One region of the Streptococcus sp. 11273D007BT genome, then DNA from elsewhere that is predicted to be linked to it. Evidence: a T-box and tRNA genes for the amino acid it is inferred to sense, from the RefSeq annotation. Region 1 holds a T-box; the other regions hold tRNA genes.
The links. A T-box is a leader RNA that pairs with one kind of tRNA and senses whether it is charged. The one in region 1 lies ahead of ileS (isoleucine--tRNA ligase), so its partner is inferred to be a tRNA-Ile.
Positions count from the first base shown of each region.

Region 1 (3,266 bases):
GCTTTTCGAATTTGTCCAACTAATTTGTTAAACTTAACCATTGTGAATTGATCAACTGATCGAAGATTCTCATAAGTCACTTTATCCGTTGCTGGATTAAAATCAGAGGTATTGGCAATCAAGAAACGTAAAGTATTACGGATTTTACGATAAGTTTCTGACACTTGTGATAAGATCTCCATTGATACACGAACATCATTTGATGTATCTACAGAAGTTACCCATAAACGTAAGATTTCTGCTCCAAATTGCTTTTCAACATCACTTGGCAAAATGGTATTACCTAGTGATTTAGACATTTTAAGTCCTTTACCATCAAGAACAAAACCTTGAGATAACACAGCCTTATATGGTGCATGCCCATTAACAGCAACAGAAGTAATCAGAGAGGAATTAAACCAGCCGCGATATTGATCTGATCCTTCAAGATAAAGATCAGCTGGGTAAGAGAGATGATCACGAGCATTCATCACACCATTCCATGAGCTACCTGAATCAAACCAAACATCCATAATATCTGTTTCTTTGGTGAATTCTCCATTAGGAGAGCCTGGATGAGTAAATCCTTCAGGAAGAAGTTCTTTAGCATCACGTTGCCACCAAACAATTGAACCATACTCTTCAAAAAGATTAGCGATATGATCGGTTACTTCTTTAGTTAGAATAGCTGTTCCATCCTCAGCATAGAAAATTGGCAGTGGGACACCCCAAGCACGTTGACGTGAAATAACCCAATCACCACGATCACGAATCATATTATAAAGACGTGTTTTTCCCCATCCTGGATAAAAGTTTGTTGCATCAATTTCATCTAGGATCTCTTGACGGAATTGAGAAACTGAAGCAAACCATTGTGGAACAGCACGCCAAATAATTGGCTTTTTAGTACGCCAATCAAATGGATAAGAGTGGTTAATGACCTCACTGGCAAGAAGTAAATCTCCCAACTTCTCCTTAACAGTAGGAACAACCTTATCATAAAATTGCCCAGCCAAATCTGGACCTGCGTTTTCCATCATGATCCCACGACTATCAACTGTAACTGCAACTTCTAAATTATACTTGATACCAACATTGTAGTCATCCTCACCAAAACCTGGCGCCGTATGAACGATACCTGTACCAGAATCTGTGGTAACATGATCACCTAAGATAACTAATTCTTCAACTTCTGTATCCCAAGGGTGTTCTGTTACAATGTATTCTAATTCAGCCCCCTTATAAGTAGCAATGATTTCAAATTGTTCCCAACCAAATTTAGTAGCTAATTGATCTACTAAAGCTTCTGCTACCACATACTGACGATCTTGTCCATTTGGTTTCACAGAAACATAAGTCATATCAGGTCCAACTGTCAAACCACGAGAGGCTGTGATGGTAAATGGTGTCGTCGTCCATACTACAATATAAGTCCCCTGATCAAGAATTCCTTTACCGTCTTTAACTTTGTTCGCATAGTAAAGTGAGGTGGAATCAATGTCATGGTATTCAATCTCAGCTTCTGCAAGAGCTGATTCAGATGACCATGACCAATAAACTGGCTTAGCCCCACGATAAATATAGCCTTTATCTGCCATAGCTCCGAAGACACGGATTTGAGCTGCCTCATAATCTTTTGTTAAGGTAATATAAGGATTTTCCCAGTCCCCAAGGACACCTAAGCGTTTGAAATCTGTACGCTGTTTATCAACTTGGCTTAGGGCATAATCCTTACACATTTCAAGATAAGCCACTAAATCCATCTCTTTACGCTTAACACCTTGTTTAGCTAAGACCTGTTCAATCGGAAGACCGTGAGTATCCCATCCTGGAACATAAGGAGCACGGAATCCCATCATCGATTTAGAACGGATTATAATATCTTTAGAAATTTTATTCAAGGCATGACCAACATGAATATTACCATTCGCATATGGAGGGCCATCATGTAAATGAAAGGCTGGTTTTCCTTCATTAAGTTCTTGGCGACGGGCATAAATATTCGCTTCATCCCAAGCCGCTTGCCATTGTGGCTCTTTATTAGGTAATCCAGCTCGCATTGGAAAAGCCGTTTTTCCAAGATTCAGTGTTTCTTTTAATTTCATATCTACCTCTCAATATATAAAAAGAGCTTTCCTCAAAAAGGACGAAAGCTCGTGGTACCACCTTAGTTTGGACTCCTACTATGAAAAGTCCCTCTTATTGCTCTTAAGGCGAGCTCACCTTTTATCCTACTGTCCTTCAGATAAAATACTAACAAAGCGATGATAACAGATACAGAGATTGTAGGGCTCACACCATCTCCTACTCGCTAAAAATATGTATCTGATACCGTATTTTTGTTATTAGTCTTGATTAAAATTGATTTTAAAAGTTTGTGTATCCCCCAAATTAGGTTCTGTTGGCTCCACATCATCAAAGGTAATAAATGACTCAGAAGGAATTTCAGTCACAACTTGTTCTGATACTTCCTCTTGGATAGCCTGTGACTCTAATTCAGCATGTGCTTCTTCTTTTAAAGCCATTTCAACTTTTTGATTGCTTTCTGCAACACGACGTTGAAGTTCTTCCATCTCTTCTGCTGTAAACTGACGAGTAGCATCAAAGGATTCAAAATCAGAAGTCTCATCTAAAACATGCTCATCTAAAACTTTTTCTACCACTTCTCTAAAAGCAGCATCTGAATTTTGTAAATAGACAGCTGTTGGCTTCAATAACTCTGCCCACTCTGGAGCATTGATTAAGCCAAGTTGACCTTCTACTGAAGCAAGTAAACGTTGATGGAAAACACGACTTTGACGCTTCAAATCCTCAGTTTCTACAGCAATACGTTTTGCCTCATCTGTAGCATCACGTAAAATTTCATTAGCTTTAAGTTTTGCTTCATCGACCAAACGTGTTGATTCATAATTTGCTTTATTCAACATATTTTCTGACTCAATCAAAGCTGATGACTTCACTTTCTCTGCTGTTTCTTGAGCTAGAATAACTGACTGGCTCAATGATTCTTTCATATCATCAAAATAAAGAATCTTTTCTTCTAAACTTTTAATACGATCAGCCTGTTCACGATTTTTGCGAACCAATTCCTCAAAATCATCAACTAAAATATCTAAAAATTCTTCAACTTCTTCAACATTATAACCACGAAATTTGGTCGTAAAGGTTTTATCTTTAATATCTACTGCTGTAATTGCCATGCTTGTCTCCTTATTATTTTAGGTTTTTTCTATTCTAATTTTATGTTTACCGCTTTTTGTCAATCCTAAATCAGACGTTAAATAAAA
Region 1 covers NZ_JBPWPE010000001.1:602,713-605,978, reverse strand. The annotation lists gene ileS (isoleucine--tRNA ligase) at 1-2,084, opposite strand, end outside; T-box leader at 2,119-2,335, opposite strand; gene ACEE75_RS03210 (DivIVA domain-containing protein) at 2,325-3,179, opposite strand; gene ACEE75_RS03205 (YlmH family RNA-binding protein) at 3,198-3,266, opposite strand, start outside.

Region 2 (3,266 bases), 410 kb from region 1:
GCGAAATTCCTTGTCGGGTAAGTTCCGACCCGCACGAAAGGCGTAATGATTTGGGCACTGTCTCAACGAGAGACTCGGTGAAATTTTAGTACCTGTGAAGATGCAGGTTACCCGCGACAGGACGGAAAGACCCCATGGAGCTTTACTGCAGTTTGATATTGAGTATCTGTACCACATGTACAGGATAGGTAGGAGCCTATGAAGTTGGGACGCCAGTTTCAACAGAGGCGTTGTTGGGATACTACCCTTGTGTTATGGCTACTCTAACCCGATTGGCTAATCGTCAATGGAGACAGTGTCTGACGGGCAGTTTGACTGGGGCGGTCGCCTCCTAAAAGGTAACGGAGGCGCCCAAAGGTTCCCTCAGACTGGTTGGAAATCAGTCGTAGAGTGTAAAGGTATAAGGGAGCTTGACTGCGAGAGCTACAACTCGAGCAGGGACGAAAGTCGGGCTTAGTGATCCGGTGGTTCCGTATGGAAGGGCCATCGCTCAACGGATAAAAGCTACCCTGGGGATAACAGGCTTATCTCCCCCAAGAGTTCACATCGACGGGGAGGTTTGGCACCTCGATGTCGGCTCGTCGCATCCTGGGGCTGTAGTCGGTCCCAAGGGTTGGGCTGTTCGCCCATTAAAGCGGCACGCGAGCTGGGTTCAGAACGTCGTGAGACAGTTCGGTCCCTATCCGTCGCGGGCGTAGGAAATTTGAGAGGATCTGCTCCTAGTACGAGAGGACCAGAGTGGACTTACCGCTGGTGTACCAGTTGTCTTGCCAAAGGCATCGCTGGGTAGCTATGTAGGGAAGGGATAAACGCTGAAAGCATCTAAGTGTGAAGCCCACCTCAAGATGAGATTTCCCATGATTTTATATCAGTAAGAGCCCTGAGAGATGATCAGGTAGATAGGTTAGAAGTGGAAGCATGGTGACATGTGTAGCGGACTAATACTAATAGCTCGAGGACTTATCCAAACTAAGTAATGAGAACGTAAAGAAAAGCGTATGATTTTAGAAAATCAACGCGGAAGTCGTTGAGACTTCAAGGCGATTTGTCTAAATCACTAGCTTTTTAGTTCGAATACAATTGATAAAATTCAACGAAGTCAGTATTGACAGCGTGCGGTTTTCTTGATAGAGTATAGATATTCAATTTTGAGTGGTCAAACCATTCGATAGTTAAGTGACGATAGCCTAGGAGATACACCTGTTCCCATGCCGAACACAGCAGTTAAGCCCTAGTACGCCTGATGTAGTTGGGGGTTGCCCCCTGTGAGATAAGGAAGTCGCTTAGCAAAGGGGAGTTTAGCTCAGCTGGGAGAGCATCTGCCTTACAAGCAGAGGGTCAGCGGTTCGATCCCGTTAACTCCCATTAGTTGTAGAAATACAATAGGTCCCGTAGTGTAGCGGTTATCACGTCGCCCTGTCACGGCGAAGATCGCGGGTTCGATTCCCGTCGGGACCGTTCAATGAAAGTTGAAGGTATGACTCGTTAGCTCAGTTGGTAGAGCAATTGACTTTTAATCAATGGGTCACTGGTTCGAGCCCAGTACGGGTCATATGCGGGTTTGGCGGAATTGGCAGACGCACCAGATTTAGGATCTGGCGCTTAACGGCGTGGGGGTTCAAGTCCCTTAACCCGCATTAGAGAAGTTAGCCGGCTTAGCTCAGTTGGTAGAGCATCTGATTTGTAATCAGAGGGTCGCGTGTTCAAGTCATGTAGCCGGCATTTATAAATTGGGCGCGTAGCTCAGGTGGTTAGAGCGCACGCCTGATAAGCGTGAGGTCGGTGGTTCGAGTCCACTCGTGCCCATTATATGATATGGTCCGTTGGTCAAGGGGTTAAGACACCGCCTTTTCACGGCGGTAACACGGGTTCGAATCCCGTACGGACTATAAAAGTAAAGAGAAGGCCTGCTGGTCTTCTCTTTTGTGTTTAAATCTGCTCATTGTTAGCTGTGGTGGATATTCGAAGTTTAGGGTTCTTAATTATCAATTAGGAAGTAGCTCTTCGCCTAGCTATGACTTGAACTAAAAAAAGTTAAAGTCCTTTTCGATTTGTTTTTCAAATGGCTAAGTCCTAAAACCCATTTATTAATGTCTAAGCGTCCTATTTTTATAATAAGGAGTCCTGTTTCCTTTTTATGACCTATTATATAGCTAGACTTCATTTCAACATGACATAAATGTCATGTTGAAATGATAAAAAATTTTATATGATAATTTAGTAAGTTTTAGAGCTTACAAAATGATCATAAGGAGTGTAGTACAATGCAAGAAGAAAATCAGAAAGATTTTGAAGCTATCTACAAAAAAGTTGCGGCTATAGTGAATAAAGTACGTCAGAATTACTATATTAAACTGTGGGACTATGACGACTGGCACCAAGAAGGGAGAATCATATTATATCGGTTACTGAGAGACTTTCCAGAGTTTAGAGAGGATGATCCCAAACTATTTACCTATTTCAAAACAAAATTTATCAACCACGCTAATGATGTTGTTAGAGCGCAAGAAAGCCAGAAGCGTCGTTTTAGTAAAATGGCCTATGAAGAAATTGGAGAAATGGGCGATAGTATTTGTCAAGATAGACTATTTTTAGATGAATTAGTCGCTTTTGAAGATGCCTTATCTCGTTTTGAGTCTACCTTAAATCATAAGGAAAAAGTGCAATATAGACAATTTTTAAGAGGGGAAAGATTTAGAGGGCAAAAAGTTATGAGATTACGGTTACAGAGTTACCTATCTGATTTCAAAAATTAGGTTTTAGTCCGTTGAAGTAAGTTAATAAGCAGTAGTATAATATAGGTGAGATTGAGTGTTGAACACTTTTTTGAAAAAAATAAAAAAAAACACAAAAAAGTGTTGACACTTAATAGATAAGCTGATATACTATAATAGTTGTCGCGAGAGAGCGACAAAGACCTTTGAAAACTGAACAAGACGAACCAAACGTGCAGGGTTACGAAAGTAACCTGTCAATAACAATAAGTCAGCGATGACAAGAAGAGCGAAGCTCGAACTTTTTTAATGAGAGTTTGATCCTGGCTCAGGACGAACGCTGGCGGCGTGCCTAATACATGCAAGTAGAACGCTGAAGTCTGGTGCTTGCACCGGATGGATGAGTTGCGAACGGGTGAGTAACGCGTAGGTAACCTACCTCATAGCGGGGGATAACTATTGGAAACGATAGCTAATACCGCATAAGAGTCTTTGACACATGTTAGAGGCTTGAAAGGGGCAATTGCTTCACTATGAGATGGACCTGCGTTG
Region 2 covers NZ_JBPWPE010000001.1:189,568-192,833, forward strand. The annotation lists rRNA gene ACEE75_RS01090 (23S ribosomal RNA) at 1-968, shown strand, start outside; rRNA gene rrf (5S ribosomal RNA) at 1,173-1,288, shown strand; tRNA gene ACEE75_RS01100 (tRNA-Val) at 1,293-1,365, shown strand; tRNA gene ACEE75_RS01105 (tRNA-Asp) at 1,386-1,458, shown strand; tRNA gene ACEE75_RS01110 (tRNA-Lys) at 1,480-1,552, shown strand; tRNA gene ACEE75_RS01115 (tRNA-Leu) at 1,556-1,637, shown strand; tRNA gene ACEE75_RS01120 (tRNA-Thr) at 1,650-1,722, shown strand; tRNA gene ACEE75_RS01125 (tRNA-Ile) at 1,733-1,806, shown strand; tRNA gene ACEE75_RS01130 (tRNA-Glu) at 1,818-1,889, shown strand; gene ACEE75_RS01135 (sigma-70 family RNA polymerase sigma factor) at 2,265-2,756, shown strand; rRNA gene ACEE75_RS01140 (16S ribosomal RNA) at 3,020-3,266, shown strand, end outside.
Region 2: it has a tRNA-Ile gene. The T-box ahead of ileS (isoleucine--tRNA ligase) is inferred to sense a tRNA for this amino acid. The anticodon was not compared.

Region 3 (3,266 bases), 490 kb from region 1:
CGCACGAAAGGCGTAATGATTTGGGCACTGTCTCAACGAGAGACTCGGTGAAATTTTAGTACCTGTGAAGATGCAGGTTACCCGCGACAGGACGGAAAGACCCCATGGAGCTTTACTGCAGTTTGATATTGAGTATCTGTACCACATGTACAGGATAGGTAGGAGCCTATGAAGTTGGGACGCCAGTTTCAACAGAGGCGTTGTTGGGATACTACCCTTGTGTTATGGCTACTCTAACCCGATTGGCTAATCGTCAATGGAGACAGTGTCTGACGGGCAGTTTGACTGGGGCGGTCGCCTCCTAAAAGGTAACGGAGGCGCCCAAAGGTTCCCTCAGACTGGTTGGAAATCAGTCGTAGAGTGTAAAGGTATAAGGGAGCTTGACTGCGAGAGCTACAACTCGAGCAGGGACGAAAGTCGGGCTTAGTGATCCGGTGGTTCCGTATGGAAGGGCCATCGCTCAACGGATAAAAGCTACCCTGGGGATAACAGGCTTATCTCCCCCAAGAGTTCACATCGACGGGGAGGTTTGGCACCTCGATGTCGGCTCGTCGCATCCTGGGGCTGTAGTCGGTCCCAAGGGTTGGGCTGTTCGCCCATTAAAGCGGCACGCGAGCTGGGTTCAGAACGTCGTGAGACAGTTCGGTCCCTATCCGTCGCGGGCGTAGGAAATTTGAGAGGATCTGCTCCTAGTACGAGAGGACCAGAGTGGACTTACCGCTGGTGTACCAGTTGTCTTGCCAAAGGCATCGCTGGGTAGCTATGTAGGGAAGGGATAAACGCTGAAAGCATCTAAGTGTGAAGCCCACCTCAAGATGAGATTTCCCATGATTTTATATCAGTAAGAGCCCTGAGAGATGATCAGGTAGATAGGTTAGAAGTGGAAGCATGGTGACATGTGTAGCGGACTAATACTAATAGCTCGAGGACTTATCCAAACTAAGTAATGAGAACGTAAAGAAAAGCGTATGATTTTAGAAAATCAACGCGGAAGTCGTTGAGACTTCAAGGCGATTTGTCTAAATCACTAGCTTTTTAGTTCGAATACAATTGATAAAATTCAACGAAGTCAGTATTGACAGCGTGCGGTTTTCTTGATAGAGTATAGATATTCAATTTTGAGTGGTCAAACCATTCGATAGTTAAGTGACGATAGCCTAGGAGATACACCTGTTCCCATGCCGAACACAGCAGTTAAGCCCTAGTACGCCTGATGTAGTTGGGGGTTGCCCCCTGTGAGATAAGGAAGTCGCTTAGCAAAGGGGAGTTTAGCTCAGCTGGGAGAGCATCTGCCTTACAAGCAGAGGGTCAGCGGTTCGATCCCGTTAACTCCCATTAGTTGTAGAAATACAATAGGTCCCGTAGTGTAGCGGTTATCACGTCGCCCTGTCACGGCGAAGATCGCGGGTTCGATTCCCGTCGGGACCGTTCAATGAAAGTTGAAGGTATGACTCGTTAGCTCAGTTGGTAGAGCAATTGACTTTTAATCAATGGGTCACTGGTTCGAGCCCAGTACGGGTCATATGCGGGTTTGGCGGAATTGGCAGACGCACCAGATTTAGGATCTGGCGCTTAACGGCGTGGGGGTTCAAGTCCCTTAACCCGCATTAGAGAAGTTAGCCGGCTTAGCTCAGTTGGTAGAGCATCTGATTTGTAATCAGAGGGTCGCGTGTTCAAGTCATGTAGCCGGCATTTATAAATTGGGCGCGTAGCTCAGGTGGTTAGAGCGCACGCCTGATAAGCGTGAGGTCGGTGGTTCGAGTCCACTCGTGCCCATTATATGATATGGTCCGTTGGTCAAGGGGTTAAGACACCGCCTTTTCACGGCGGTAACACGGGTTCGAATCCCGTACGGACTATAAAAGTAAAGAGAAGGCCTGCTGGTCTTCTCTTTTGTGTTTAAATCTGCTCATTGTTAGCTGTGGTGGATATTCGAAGTTTAGGGTTCTTAATTATCAATTAGGAAGTAGCTCTTCGCCTAGCTATGACTTGAACTAAAAAAAGTTAAAGTCCTTTTCGATTTGTTTTTCAAATGGCTAAGTCCTAAAACCCATTTATTAATGTCTAAGCGTCCTATTTTTATAATAAGGAGTCCTGTTTCCTTTTTATGACCTATTATATAGCTAGACTTCATTTCAACATGACATAAATGTCATGTTGAAATGATAAAAAATTTTATATGATAATTTAGTAAGTTTTAGAGCTTACAAAATGATCATAAGGAGTGTAGTACAATGCAAGAAGAAAATCAGAAAGATTTTGAAGCTATCTACAAAAAAGTTGCGGCTATAGTGAATAAAGTACGTCAGAATTACTATATTAAACTGTGGGACTATGACGACTGGCACCAAGAAGGGAGAATCATATTATATCGGTTACTGAGAGACTTTCCAGAGTTTAGAGAGGATGATCCCAAACTATTTACCTATTTCAAAACAAAATTTATCAACCACGCTAATGATGTTGTTAGAGCGCAAGAAAGCCAGAAGCGTCGTTTTAGTAAAATGGCCTATGAAGAAATTGGAGAAATGGGCGATAGTATTTGTCAAGATAGACTATTTTTAGATGAATTAGTCGCTTTTGAAGATGCCTTATCTCGTTTTGAGTCTACCTTAAATCATAAGGAAAAAGTGCAATATAGACAATTTTTAAGAGGGGAAAGATTTAGAGGGCAAAAAGTTATGAGATTACGGTTACAGAGTTACCTATCTGATTTCAAAAATTAGGTTTTAGTCCGTTGAAGTAAGTTAATAAGCAGTAGTATAATATAGGTGAGATTGAGTGTTGAACACTTTTTTGAAAAAAATAAAAAAAAACACAAAAAAGTGTTGACACTTAATAGATAAGCTGATATACTATAATAGTTGTCGCGAGAGAGCGGCAAAGACCTTTGAAAACTGAACAAGACGAACCAAACGTGCAGGGTTACGAAAGTAACCTGTCAATAACAATAAGTCAGCGATGACAAGAAGAGCGAAGCTCGAACTTTTTTAATGAGAGTTTGATCCTGGCTCAGGACGAACGCTGGCGGCGTGCCTAATACATGCAAGTAGAACGCTGAAGTCTGGTGCTTGCACCGGATGGATGAGTTGCGAACGGGTGAGTAACGCGTAGGTAACCTACCTCATAGCGGGGGATAACTATTGGAAACGATAGCTAATACCGCATAACAGTCTTTAACTCATGTTAGAGGCTTGAAAGGGGCAATTGCTTCACTATGAGATGGACCTGCGTTGTATTAGCTAGTTGGTGAGGTAACGGCTCAC
Region 3 covers NZ_JBPWPE010000001.1:110,321-113,586, forward strand. The annotation lists rRNA gene ACEE75_RS00565 (23S ribosomal RNA) at 1-938, shown strand, start outside; rRNA gene rrf (5S ribosomal RNA) at 1,143-1,258, shown strand; tRNA gene ACEE75_RS00575 (tRNA-Val) at 1,263-1,335, shown strand; tRNA gene ACEE75_RS00580 (tRNA-Asp) at 1,356-1,428, shown strand; tRNA gene ACEE75_RS00585 (tRNA-Lys) at 1,450-1,522, shown strand; tRNA gene ACEE75_RS00590 (tRNA-Leu) at 1,526-1,607, shown strand; tRNA gene ACEE75_RS00595 (tRNA-Thr) at 1,620-1,692, shown strand; tRNA gene ACEE75_RS00600 (tRNA-Ile) at 1,703-1,776, shown strand; tRNA gene ACEE75_RS00605 (tRNA-Glu) at 1,788-1,859, shown strand; gene ACEE75_RS00610 (sigma-70 family RNA polymerase sigma factor) at 2,235-2,726, shown strand; rRNA gene ACEE75_RS00615 (16S ribosomal RNA) at 2,990-3,266, shown strand, end outside.
Region 3: it has a tRNA-Ile gene. The T-box ahead of ileS (isoleucine--tRNA ligase) is inferred to sense a tRNA for this amino acid. The anticodon was not compared.